One region of the Rossellomorea yichunensis genome, then DNA from elsewhere that is predicted to be linked to it. Evidence: riboswitches for the same ligand, from Rfam matches in the RefSeq annotation. Region 1 holds a riboswitch; each other region holds the start of a gene.
What was found. Region 1 has a riboswitch for thiamine pyrophosphate ahead of thiC (phosphomethylpyrimidine synthase ThiC). Riboswitches for the same ligand answer to the same signal wherever they lie in the genome.

Region 1 (4,491 bases):
GGCTTCATGTTTATTAGAATCCTCTCTTATTTTCCAAAGCCATTTGCTTTGCAGGAATTAGCACCTATTCAACACATCGGTTGAATGGTTGCCGGGTTTCACAGGGCCAGTCCCTCCACCTCTCTCAATAAGAGTCACACATATATATTCATTTACTATTCCGAAATTTGTAATAATCGTAGCACGGTCCATACAAGCTGTCAAAAGAAATTTAATCTATAACTTACACGTTTCTAATAATAGGTACTTTCTACATAATGACATATGATACAAGATCTTGTTACATGCGTTTCATAGAAGACATGCCTGCAGTTTTCCTGGATGCTCTTCACTTCTTTTTCGAGTTGGATAACCCTCTGATTGAGCTTTATGATATCATTCTTCAATTTGAGTACATGACAAAGAGGCTCATCGATAGATGTTTGATCCATTTTCCACAAACTCCTTCGATTTTTCTTTCAATCCTTTTTCTATTTCCTTATGAGCGTCATCAATGCTATTCTCCTTCATTTCCCTTATATCATGTGATATTCTCATTGAACAAAATTTCGGTCCACACATTGAACAAAAATGGGCCGTTTTTGCCCCTTCTGCAGGAAGTGTTTCATCATGATACTCCCTTGCACGTTCCGGGTCCAGGGATAAATTAAATTGGTCATTCCATCTAAATTCAAATCGAGCCTTAGAAACGGCATTATCTCTTACTTGTGCCCCTGGATGCCCTTTCGCCAAATCCGCTGCGTGTGCAGCGATTTTATATGCAATGACACCCTCTCTCACATCATCTTTATTCGGTAATCCCAGATGCTCTTTCGGTGTTACATAGCACAACATGGCTGTTCCAAACCAACCGATCATGGCAGCCCCTATGGCGGAAGTAATGTGATCATACCCCGGGGCAATATCTGTCGTTAATGGGCCCAAGGTATAAAAAGGAGCTTCATGACAGATTTCCATTTGCTTATCCACATTCTCTTTAATCATATGCATCGGTACATGACCAGGGCCTTCAATCATCACCTGTACATCATGCTTCCAAGCAATTTTGGTTAGCTCGCCTAAAGTTTCAAGCTCGGCAAACTGTGCTTCATCATTCGCATCAGCAATTGATCCGGGCCTTAAACCATCTCCTAAGGAAACGGAGATATCATAGGCTTTTAAAATCTTACATATATCTTCAAAATGTGAATAAAGAAAGTTCTCTTTATGATGGGCAAGACACCATTGTGCCATGATTGAACCTCCACGGGAAACAATGCCTGTTGTACGATCAGCCGTCAGGTGAATATACCTCAATAATACACCTGCATGAATGGTGAAATAGTCAACACCCTGCTCCGCCTGTTCGATCAATGTATCCCTGTACACACCCCATGTAAGATTCTCAGCAACCCCGTTAACCTTTTCAAGTGCTTGATATATCGGTACCGTACCAACAGGGACAGGGGAGTTTCGAATGACCCACTCCCTTGTTGTATGAATGTTTTTACCTGTTGATAAGTCCATTATGGCATCGGCACCCCAACGAGTTGCCCACGTCATTTTCTCCACTTCTTCTTCAACGGAAGATGATACGGCAGAGTTTCCGATATTCGCGTTTATTTTCACATGAAAGTGACGACCGATGATCATTGGTTCACATTCAGGATGATTGATATTGGCAGGAATGATGGCCCTGCCATTTGCTACCTCTTCTACTACAAATGAAGGATCAACATTTTCCCGGATAGCGATGAACTCCATTTCCGGTGTGATAATTCCTTTTTTCGCATAATGCATTTGAGTCACATTACGACCCATTTTTGCCCGCATTGGGTTACGTTTAATAGTAGGGAACGCCTCTACGTTTGCACGAGGATCGTCTCCTTTATAGCCGTTATCTTCCGGCTCGATTTCACGTCCCGGGTAAGCCGCGACATCTTGACGTTCCAAGATCCACTCTGTGCGAACAGAAGGTAACCCTTTATTAATATCGACTTGGTAACGCTCATCTGTATAAGGTCCGCTTGTATCGTATACACGAACCGGTTCATTCTCTTCCACGCCAAAATTAACATTCGTCCTACTCAGTTCTATTTCTCTCATCGGTACATGTATGTCTGGCCTTGACCCTCCGACATATACTTTTTTACTGTTTTTAAATTGCGTCTTTAACTCGATTGCCACTTAACTTCTCCTCCTTTTGATTGGATCTTAGAAGTTACTGCGTCAGGCTTCCCATTGTTCTACAAAAGGACATGAAGACACAAAAAAGGGTCCTGAATAATCAGAACCCGAAATGTCAAAAAGTAGTAAGCGCCTTAAAACACAAATAAACGCTTCCGTACTACTTCCCTACGCTGGTATCATCCAGATCAGGTTCAAAGGGTCAAAGAACTTATGCGTTCTCCTCTCAGTCCAAGCAATGTATCGGACTCCCCTAGTAGAAATATTGATAGTATTCTATTGTATTACATACTATTTTTACCATGATTCATTCTTTTTTCCAATAGTAGTATAGTAACAAATCAAATTAGGACATAATCACACGTTTGATTTCCATTACCTTTTCAGAGTCTATCCCTAAGTCATAGCACCCATTATGTCGGACACCTGATCCTACATGATATTCTCTTGCTTTTAGCTTGCTGTGTATTTCGCCTATATTTTCCACAGTTAAACCCGAACCCGGCATGATAATGGGACCTCCCATTTGCTCTATTTCCCTCATTTCACCAATCGTATCCAGTCCCTTACTCACTTCAGATTTTCCTCCTGATGTGAGAATTCGATCAACGTTTAAGCCTGAATGGAATATTCCTTTACATAAGGCTACTGGATCATGAGACAGGTCGATAGCGCGGTGAAAAGTAATCGATTGACCCTTCGCATTTTGTACGATCTCCTTTAAAGCGTGGGAATCAAGCTTACCTTCATGTGATAATGCGCCAAAAACGATACCCTGGCTTCCCATTTCAACTATAGTTCTAATTTGTTCGGCCATGGTTTGCAATTCATCAGACTGATACGAGAAAGATTTACTATGTAAACGGATCATAATCTGAACAGGAATCGACACAGTCCTTAATACTTTTTCTATCACATGTAAATCAGGAGTTAATCCTCCCTCATGTATGGCAGACACCAATTCAAGACGATCTGCTCCGGATGCTTCTGCAACTTTGGCATCCTCCTCATTCAAGACTATGACTTCCAGTTTGCTCATATTGAATTCTCCTAACGTGATTATGTTAGGTTAACTTTAACACAATGTTGAAGATTGTTGAACTTGTGATGATAAGGATTTCCCCGCAAAAATATGTTGCTATTTAGAAAGAAGACAGTACTAATATGTTTGCTTTACAAAACCTACAAAAAGTAACAATCTATCAGAAAAAGACAATGATTCCTCTTGCAAATCATTGTCTTCCCCATCTCACATTCAATCTTATTCAGAAAACAATTCCGGATACACCGTTTTGGCTGTAAGCTCAACGGCTTCTCCAATACGTGGGCCCGGTCTTGACATAATGTCTGAATCCAAGAAATAGACCTGGCCATTTTTCACTGCTTTTACATCTTTCCAGCTTTCCCGTGACTTGATTTCAGCTGTCGGCTCGTCGACATACCCCACTGTCGTCAAAATCATATTAGGATTACGTTTAATGATTTCTTCTTCTCCTACTTTCACCCAGCCTTTTTGATCTACAAAGATATTCTCGACCCCGGCCGTTTCCAGTATTTCCTGCTGAAATGTTTCTGCTCCAGCTGTATAGATATCAGGAGATGGACTGATTTCAAAATATACTTGTTCTTTTTCCTTTAGCGTGCTTACTTTATCTTTCACATCCGAAATCTGTTGCTTGATGCCGTCTACCAATTCGTTCCCCTTCTTCTCTACTCCCATTACCGTTGCAATTTGTTCAATATCCCCATAAACATCTTCAAAGGTTTGGGCAGATTGAATGACGAATACGTTTAATCCCGCCTCTTCAAGCTGCTTCACTCCGGCATCGTCTCCAGTGGTATAAGCAATGACAACTTCCGGCTTTAGTGCAATGACCTCTTCAGCATTGACCGTCATGGAATCCGACACTCTTTTAATCTCCTTCGCTTCTTCAGGATAGTTGTCGTATTCAGTTGCCCCGATTACCTTATCTCCGGCTCCTATGGCAAAGAGAATCTCTGTGTTACTCGGCTGTAAGGAAATAACGGTTTCCGGCACTTTCTCAAAGCTAATTTCTTCTCCCCTGTCATCGGTCACAGAATAAGACTCCTTTTCAGGCTTGACTTCCTTTGTGGATGTTACTTCTTCCCCATTGCTGCACCCTGCGAAAACAACCAGGATGATTGATAATAGTAAACTATTTAACCATGATTTTTTCATATTTCATCTTCCCCGCTTTTCTATATTTTGTCGCTATACGATTTACTCACAAAAGGAATTTCTTCAATCCCTTCACATTTATTCACATACACAGCCATCACAAACAGGACATTTGCCAGTAAATG
Region 2 (4,491 bases), on a different contig from region 1:
CCTGCGAGTGGAGACCAGGCCATTGGTGCGACACGCTTCTCCTGACAAAGATTTAATGTACCGTCTTCAAAGTTTTCTAAGTTATAGGCAGACAATTCAATTTGGTTTGTGATCAATGGGAATGGCAAATAAGATTGAAGCATATTCCATTGATGATCTTTAAAGTTTGATACTCCGAAATGACGCACCTTACCTTCTTCTTTTAATTGAGTGAAGGCTTCAGCCACTTCTTCCCCATTCATAAATGGATCTGGCCTGTGAATCAATAAAAGATCGATGTAGTCCGTTTTCAGATTCTGCAGGGAGTTTTCAACAGAAGTCAAAATGTGCTTTTTACTCGTGTTGTAATGATGTGTTTTATGTTCCGGACGGTTGTCAGAAGGCAGGACAATACCGCATTTCGTTACAATTTCCATTTTTTCTCGTATGGATGGCTGAAGGTTGAGAGCCTCTCCAAATAAGGCTTCACATGTATACGAGCCATAAATATCTGCGTGATCAAAAGTCGTGATTCCGTTTCCAATATTGTGCTGGATCAAAGAAAGAGTGTCTTCCTTTGATTGATTCCAATCTGCAAGTCTCCACAACCCATGAATGATTCTTGAGAATGATAGGTCTTCCGTCATTTGTATCCTTTGCATCGATGCAACCTCTTTTCATATGGTATGTAGACATTCTTTCATAGTCATACTAAATGTATATTACTATGTTTGGAAAGGAATTAAAAATGATTGAACCTCTTCATGATGTATTGTTGAACTGGAAGGTTCATCCTTCCTCCATAGAGACCGTGGAAAGTCACCCAAATGTATATAAGGTGAAGAGTCGGAAGAAGACATTTTATTTAAAAAAGAGATTGAACTCCTCAGTGGAGAAGCGAATAGAAGAGCTGCTCTTAACTTCTTTTTTACTGGAAAAGGGACTTCCTGTTGAAAGGCCGCTGTTAACTGTCTCACAACACCCATATGTACAACAGCATCAAGCTTTCTACTCCCTGTACCAAGCTCTGGAAGGTCTGCCAGTACAAGTCTATTCCTTAACTTCTCTTGAAGGGGTGGGAACGTATCTTTCCCAACTCCATAGCAGGCTAAAACAATACGTCTGTAAAAACGAGGTAGAAGAATGGAAAGTTGAAACACATTTGAGAGAGTGGATAGGCGGAAAGGGTTCTAAAATGATAGAAAGGTGGGGTGAGGGGTTTCTAGGAAGGCTTAATGAATGGTCTTACTCCTATAGCAAATTACCCCATCAATTCGTACATAGCGATTGTCATCCCCGTAATATCCTCATGAAAGAAGGAAGGGTGACAGGGGTCATAGATTTCGAGAGGATACGGAAAGCACCCCGTATAGCAGATGTCTGTTACTTTCTTGCAGGGACGCTCAAAGACCAGGTCAAGCAAACGGGGGATGAGCAATTTGAACGTATCCATGCCTTTATGGGGGGCTATCAGTCCGAAGGTACTTTAACTCAGGAAGAAAAGGAACTGATGCCATTCTTAGTCATTATCTTTCTTCTTCAATACACCTTTTTTTACAATCAAAAAGGGTATTCACACCTTGTATCTGCATACATCCCATTCATTAACAGGCTGGTAAATTCCAGTGATTATCAACTGGCCTTTCAAATGTAAATCTATTTAAGAGGAAATGCTTGAATATCCACCTTTTCTGTGGCAAAGTAGGGAAGAAGATAACGTTTAATTTCATAGTACAAGTGTAGGGGGACCGGTGTGGCCGGTTGAGATTGTATCCTGACAGATACTGACCCTTTGAACCTGAACTGGCTGATACCAGCGTAGGAAACATTCTCTTAAACATTACATAATCATGTTTAACAATGCGTCCCTCGCTGAAGCTTGGGGCGCTTTTTTTGTTGTTGTGTCCTAATGTTTTAAGGTGTTTTACATTCATTCTCTCTACTATGTGAAGAATAGAGAATAAACGTTACAACTACATACAAGGATTTTTAGGAGGAATCATGATGAAAAAGTGGATGTATATTATCTGTTCTGTCTTTCTTTTAACTGCTTGCGGTGGTGGAGGAAATACATCAGAACAGAAAGAAGGTCTTAAAAAGGTTACGGTTGTGCTGGACTGGACACCGAATACCAATCACACTGGATTATATGTTGCGAAAGAAAAAGGATACTTTAAAGAGCAGGGACTTGATGTGGATATCATCTTACCTGGTGAGGCAGGGGCAGATCAACTAGTTGCCTCGGGTAAAGCTGAGTTCGGAGTTGGATATCAGGAAAGTGTCACACAAGCAAGGGTACAGGACGTACCACTCGTATCTATCGCTGCGGTCATACAGCATAATACATCCGGGTTTGCTTCACCTAAGGATAAGGGTATAACGACTCCTAAGGATTTTGAAGGGAAAAGTTATGGAGGATGGGGATCACCTGTAGAAAAAGCCGTCATGACGTCTATTATGAAACAAGAAAATGCTGATGTAGAGAAAGTGGATTTTGTAAACATGGGGGATACAGATTTCTTTACTGCCGTGAAACGGGATGTTGACTTTGCGTGGATCTACTATGGATGGACAGGGATTGAAGCAGAGCTTCGCGGTGAGGAATTGAATATGATGTACGTAAAGGATTACTCTGAAAAACTGGATTATTACACCCCTGTTTTGACGACGAATGAAAAGATGATTAAAAAAGACCCTGAAACAGTCAAAGCATTTTTATCAGCTTCTTCAAAAGGCTATGGATTTGCAATCGACAATCCGGAAGAGGCCGGTGAGATCCTTTTAGATGCAGCTCCGGACCTTGATAAAGAATTAGTCATGAAGAGTCAGGAGTGGCTGTCTCCTAAATACAAGGATGACGCTGACAAATGGGGAGAGCAAAAGCTGGAGGTTTGGGAAAACTATGCTTCATGGATGTATGATAACGATTTATTAGATAAGGAACTGGACAGTAAAAAAGCATTCACAAACGAATTTTTACCAAAATAAGAGGTGAACAAAATGGGGAACGCACTCGTAAGCATACAAATTATTCCAAAGACGAAAAATGGTGAAGACGTTATACCATACGTGGATGAAGCCATCGCGGTCATTGATAAATCTGGTGTCCGTTATGAAGTCCATCCATTAGAAACAACAATGGAAGGGAATCTATCTGACTTATTTAAGGTGATTGAACAAATGAATGAACGAATGATTGAAATGGGCAGCTCAAACGTCATTTCTCAAATCAAGGTATTATATCAGCCAGCCGGGATTGAAATGGATCAATTAACGGAGAAGTATAAAGGATGAAAGCATGGATATCGAAAGGATGGAGACCCTTCTTGGTCATCATCCTTTTATTCATCATTTGGGAATCCACCATTAGAGTATTTGAGGTGCCGGCATGGCTAATGCCTTCACCTTCAGAAATATGGGCGGAAGGAGTCGCCTCATGGTCCACGTTTACAGGACATCTTGCTTCGACAACCCTCCTTACGATCGGAGGGTTTGTGATTGGATGTACGATAGGAATCGGGACTGCAGTGGGTCTGCACCTTCTGCCTAAGGTAAGAGAAGCGATATATCCACTTATGATTTTGTCTCAAAATATTCCGATCATCGTCCTGGCACCATTACTTGTAATCTGGTTTGGATTTGGACTATTACCGAAAATCATTGTCATTACCCTGATTTGCTTCTTTCCGGTAGCGGTCTCGGCATTGGATGGGTTCCGGCAGACAAATGCAGAGTACATCCTCTATATGAAAATGTCGGGAGCCACAAAAAGTCAAATCTTTCGAAAAGTTGAATGGCCGCATGCACTTCCTTCCATCTTCTCAGGATTGAAAATTTCAGCTACCTATAGTGTGATGGGGGCGGTGATTTCAGAATGGTTAGGTGCCCAGAAAGGAATCGGTGTCTATATGACTCTTGCTTCTTCCTCCTTCAGGACAGACAGGGTATTTGTAGCCATCTTCATGATCATGATGCTCAGCCTCGTTTTCTTTGGGATCATTTTGTTATTAGAGAAAATCATGATTAAGTGGAACCGAAAGGAGGACAGGTAACATGACGACTTTATCCATACAAAATATGTCAAAATACTTTGATGGGGAGCTGATCCTCGATGAGCTTTCCATTCATGTTGAAGAAGGGGAGTTTGTGTCGATCCTTGGTCCTTCCGGAAGCGGGAAGAGCACCCTGTTTCATGTGATCGGTGGATTGTTCACACCAGATTCCGGAGACATTCAATTAGATGGAAAATCGATAAATGGTCAAAGAGGGACCATCAGTTATATGCCGCAAAGTCCTTCCCTCCTGCCATGGAGAACCGTGATTGAGAATGTGATGCTTGGCCAGGAGTTACACGGGAAGAAAGATAGGGACAAAGCGCTCTGCATGATTGAACGGGCGGGCTTGAAGGGGTATGAGAATGCGTATCCTGATGATTTATCCGGAGGGATGAAGCAGCGGGTGGCGTTTATTCGTGCCCTTGTCAGTCCTCAATCATTTTTATGCCTAGATGAG
Region 3 (4,491 bases), on a different contig from region 1:
CATCTCAAGTAACGCAAACGTATTTTGAGAATCCTGGCCAAAGGTCGGTTCGTCCAATAATAGAATATCTTTATTCCTGACAAGTGATGCTGCGACGCTTAACCTCCGCTTTTGCCCCATGGATAAATGATAGGGATGATGATGTTTGTATGGATAAAGCTTGAATCGCTTCAATAGTGCATGCACCTTTTCCTCCACTCTTCCTTCATCCACTCTCATGAGCCGAAAGGTATACGCAACTTCATCAAACACACTGTGTGTCACAAACTGAAACTCGGGATTTTGAAAAACAAACGTACATTCCTCGGGAACATTCTTTCCTTTCACCTGTCTTCCATATAATTCATACGTCCCGGTCGTTTGGATGAATGTCATGAGACTGTGGAGTAATGTTGATTTCCCGGCTCCGTTCTTTCCGGTGATTGCAATCCATTCACCTTTAAAGCTGACGGCATTTTCAAGGTGGATTTTCTCCTCTTTTTGTATATACCCTTTGAAGTTCTCTAGCTTTAGATTCTTTTTTCCAAACGGGGCAACCTTCTCCGGAGGATGGGATGAAAGATAATCTTTCCACGCCTCCGGATACCATACCCCTACCGATTTCAATGTTTCCTTGAAATGTGATAAAATGTGAGCCTTTGGACCATCAGCCACTATCCTTCCATTCACATCGAAAAGAATAATACGATCAATGATCTCCAATACGTGAGTCAACTTATGCTCAACGATAAGTAACGTTTTATCTTTACATGTCGTCTTCACTGTTTCCCATACAGATTTGGTGCTTTCTTCGTCTAACATGGCTGTAGGCTCATCCAGAAATAGTGTTTGGGGATGGAGCGCAAGAGCAGAAGCAATGGCCAATTTTTGCTTCATCCCCCCTGATAGAGAGGAGATTTTTGTATGGGAATCCGTCAGACTTAAATTCACTTTCTCTAACAGATCGTTAATTATCTCTCGCATTTCGTCTCTTGGAATCTGTTTGTTCTCCAAAACAAAGGCAATTTCCTCATCTACATAGGGCATACAAAATTGAGCGTCCGGATCTTGAAAGACATATCCGAAGGATTCAGGACGCTCAATCGAGTCAGCTTTCATCGGCACATCTATCGAATGGGGTATCACACCGGATAAAACCTGGAGGAGTGTGGATTTTCCACAACCAGATGGCCCCAGTAGCAATACCTTTTCCCCGTCTTCTATCGAAAGGCTTATGTCTTTAAACATCAGTTTCTCTGAACCGGAAAATGTAAGGCGCAGATTTTCAATATGCATCGTCCTTCCCTCCTTTACTGATTCAGGGCATCATAATCTTTTTGGTCCGCACGTCTGACCAAACTGGTTACCCCCGTTTTCTCCAAAGCCTTAACAAGATAAAAGGCTCCCATGCCTGCTATCACGATGGATCCTATTAATCTGGCAACAATAAAAAGTGACAAATTCCACAGAACGAGGTCTCCCATGTACCCTTTAAAATAGTCCATCAGAATTGAGCCAATTGCTGAGCCCACAGCTGCTGTACAAATGATGAGGACATCATAACGCTTATAGCGGGTGATAAGAAAAATCAACTCTGCAAACAAACCTTGGATTAAACCGAACAATAGTACCTCGAGACCCCATTCACTTCCCATGAGAAATTCCCCTGAAGAGGCAGCAATCTCTGCCAGAAGTGCGACACCAGGTTTCCGAATGATTAAAAAAGCCACGGTTGCCGCCATGAACCACATGCCATAGATCAGTTGATCAGCATGCAATCCAAATGGCTTTAATAGGTTGTAAACCGGTCCCCATAGCTTATATATAATCCCAAAACCTATGGAGATCACGACCGTTACTAAAATGTCCGTCAGCTTTAATTTAGACATGTATTCTACCTTCCTTACCTAGAGATGCCTGAAACGGCCACTTCTCAAGTGTGTATGCCATTTCCCAAAACTGTAATTCATAAATGCTGCTCAAAATGAAATTCTCTTTCATTCTTTCCTTATCTGTTCCTGTCATCGTTTCTGCCAATACATCCAGTCGCTGGATCTGTTCTTCTACTAGCTCCCCAAACCACTCTCCACCATAAGCTGCGATCCACTCCTGATATATGACCTCCTCAGGTGTACATGATTTCAAGCGTTCACCGATCTCATAATACAACCAGTAGCAGGGGAGTATTGCCGCCAGGATATCTGCGAGCCCCCCATATTGTGCGGAACGATACATATGCGAGGTGTAGGCATAGGCAGTAGGAGCAGGTTTGAACTGCCGTTTTTCTTCTTCCGTAATCCCTAAACGATTTGAGAAATTTTCATGAAGGGAAAGCTCTGCTTCATTCGTTCCTACTGCGTGTGTTGCCATTCTGGATGTAGTATGTAAATCTGTTGCTTTGGCTGCACCGAGTGCCTGCACCTTCGAAAAGTGTGAGAGGTAATAGGCATCCTGCAGAATGTAGTACCTGAAGTTTTCAAGGGGGAGGGTTCCATCCCCGATACCTTTAACGAAAGGATGGTGAAAACTCGCTTCCCAAATTTCCTTCACTTCGTTTCTTAAGTACGCTGTAAATGACATTGTATCTTTCTCCTTTTCCAGACGACCCGAAATGGGCAACAAAAAAAGCCACTTTCATTATGCATACCGCATACAGAAAGTGGCTTGAGATCAGTTTGATAGAATTCGATTCTATGTGACCGTCAAACACCACTTCCCTACGCTGGTCTCAACCAGATCAGGTTCAAAGGGTCTTAAAGTCACACTTTAATCTCAGCCTTTTAGAAGGCACCCCTAGTGGATCGTCCTATGAAATTTTGTATTCGATGTTATCGTACCACGATTCTTTCACTTGTCAACAGCAAAAAGAAAACCTTTCATCATTTTTCCACCTGCCCTTTCCACGCAAAATCAATCATAGCAAAGGATACGCCCTATGAAAAATTAAATGGAATTCATTTAGCGTTAAACTCTTTCAAAGCAAACTTAAGTGATTGCCAGGAATGTATAAAAATACATACGATAGATTACAGTAATACAAAAACTACCATAAAAGCAGGGACGGACCTCCAACATGGAGGTCCGTCCCTGTCCATCATTTAAACCATCCTTTTTCTTTTGATTGCGTGATGGCTTCGATTCGATTTTTAACTTCAAGCTTGTCGAGTATGGTTGAGATGTAGTTTCGGACGGTACCCGTTTTGAGGCTAAGCTCCTCGGCTATCTCCTTCGTGTTTTTCCCGTCAGCAACCAGCTCCAACACTTCTTTTTCACGGTCAGTCAGGGGGTTCTCTTCACTATACACATCGTCCATGAGCTCCGGTGCATAAATACGTTTACCCTCCATTACAAGACGAATCGAGTTCGCCAGTTCTTCACTTGGGCTGTCCTTTAACAAATAACCCTTCACGCCACCTTTTAATGCACGCTGGAAATATCCGGACCTTGCAAAGGTTGTCAGGATAATCACTTTGCAATTTTCGCCTTTTAATTCCTCTGCTGCTTCAAGACCTGTCTTTTTAGGCATTTCAATATCCATGATACAAATATCCGGCTGCAGCTCGTGGACGAGGGCAATGGCTTCCTCTCCATTTCCTGCCTTTCCAACCACTTCCATATCATCCTCTAAACTAAGTAAAGAGCCTAAGGCACCTAATAACATTCGCTGGTCTTCTGCAATAACAATTCGAATCATTCCATTCCCTCCCTGTCTGTTTGCTTGATCACTTTCGGCACTCTCATAATCAAAGTGGTCCCATTCTCGGAATAAACATCTAAGCTCCCATTCACAAATTCTAACCGTTCTCTCATTCCGATTAAGCCGCTGCCTTTAGACTGAGTGTAATCTCCCTCGATTCCCATTCCATCATCCTTCACTATGATGGTCATCTCTTTATCCGATTCTTCGATGATCAGCTCACAGTGTGACGCCTTGCTGTGTTTGACAACATTCGTCACGGCTTCTTTTAGGCACATGCTCAAGATATTTTCCAGAAAGAGTGATGCCTGGGGCAGCATGACCTCATCATCCATCACGAAATCAATTTCCGCTGCCTTTAATAGCTGTTTGATCCTTACGATTTCGTCTTTTAGTCGAATTCCTCTCATTTGAGATACCATTGTCCTTACTTCACTTAAAGCCGTTCGAGCCGTTTGCTGAACATCCTTTAACTCGTTTCGTGCCTGCTCTGGATCTTTGTACACCAATTTTCTGGCCAGATCGCTTTTCAGGCCGATAAGAGAAAGCTTTTGACCCAAAGTATCGTGTAGATCACGGGCAATCCTCTGGCGTTCCTCCTGCTTGACCAAGTCTGAAATACGTTTATTAGCATCTTCCAACTGGTCTTCGAGCTGGACCTGTTTATTTCGGTTATAAATATTAAACGGCAACAGAATGACACTTATCCAAATGATCAGAATAAAAGGAAATTGAGATAAAAATAATTCATCCTGTATAACAAAATTATAATTGATCGATGCCGTCGTTAACACCAAGTGAATGATATATAGGGT

Region 2: another riboswitch for thiamine pyrophosphate. It lies ahead of RSX31_RS00410 (ABC transporter substrate-binding protein); the one in region 1 lies ahead of thiC (phosphomethylpyrimidine synthase ThiC).
Region 3: another riboswitch for thiamine pyrophosphate. It lies ahead of tenA (thiaminase II); the one in region 1 lies ahead of thiC (phosphomethylpyrimidine synthase ThiC).

What each region holds. Positions count from the first base shown of each region.
Region 1 is NZ_JAVYAD010000003.1:34,634-39,124, reverse strand. It holds SAM riboswitch class I at 24-134, opposite strand; gene thiC (phosphomethylpyrimidine synthase ThiC) at 409-2,166, opposite strand; TPP riboswitch at 2,315-2,431, opposite strand; gene RSX31_RS08100 (copper homeostasis protein CutC) at 2,513-3,205, opposite strand; gene RSX31_RS08095 (ABC transporter substrate-binding protein) at 3,428-4,366, opposite strand; gene RSX31_RS08090 (hypothetical protein) at 4,387-4,491, opposite strand, start outside.
Region 2 is NZ_JAVYAD010000001.1:78,427-82,917, forward strand. It holds gene RSX31_RS00400 (aldo/keto reductase) at 1-641, opposite strand, end outside; gene RSX31_RS00405 (phosphotransferase enzyme family protein) at 728-1,633, shown strand; TPP riboswitch at 1,711-1,821, shown strand; gene RSX31_RS00410 (ABC transporter substrate-binding protein) at 1,984-2,967, shown strand; gene RSX31_RS00415 (thiamine-binding protein) at 2,980-3,273, shown strand; gene RSX31_RS00420 (ABC transporter permease) at 3,270-4,031, shown strand; gene RSX31_RS00425 (ABC transporter ATP-binding protein) at 4,033-4,491, shown strand, end outside.
Region 3 is NZ_JAVYAD010000002.1:110,917-115,407, forward strand. It holds gene RSX31_RS04970 (ABC transporter ATP-binding protein) at 1-1,275, opposite strand, end outside; gene RSX31_RS04975 (ECF transporter S component) at 1,290-1,868, opposite strand; gene tenA (thiaminase II) at 1,861-2,559, opposite strand; TPP riboswitch at 2,677-2,784, opposite strand; gene RSX31_RS04985 (response regulator transcription factor) at 3,074-3,673, opposite strand; gene RSX31_RS04990 (sensor histidine kinase) at 3,670-4,491, opposite strand, start outside.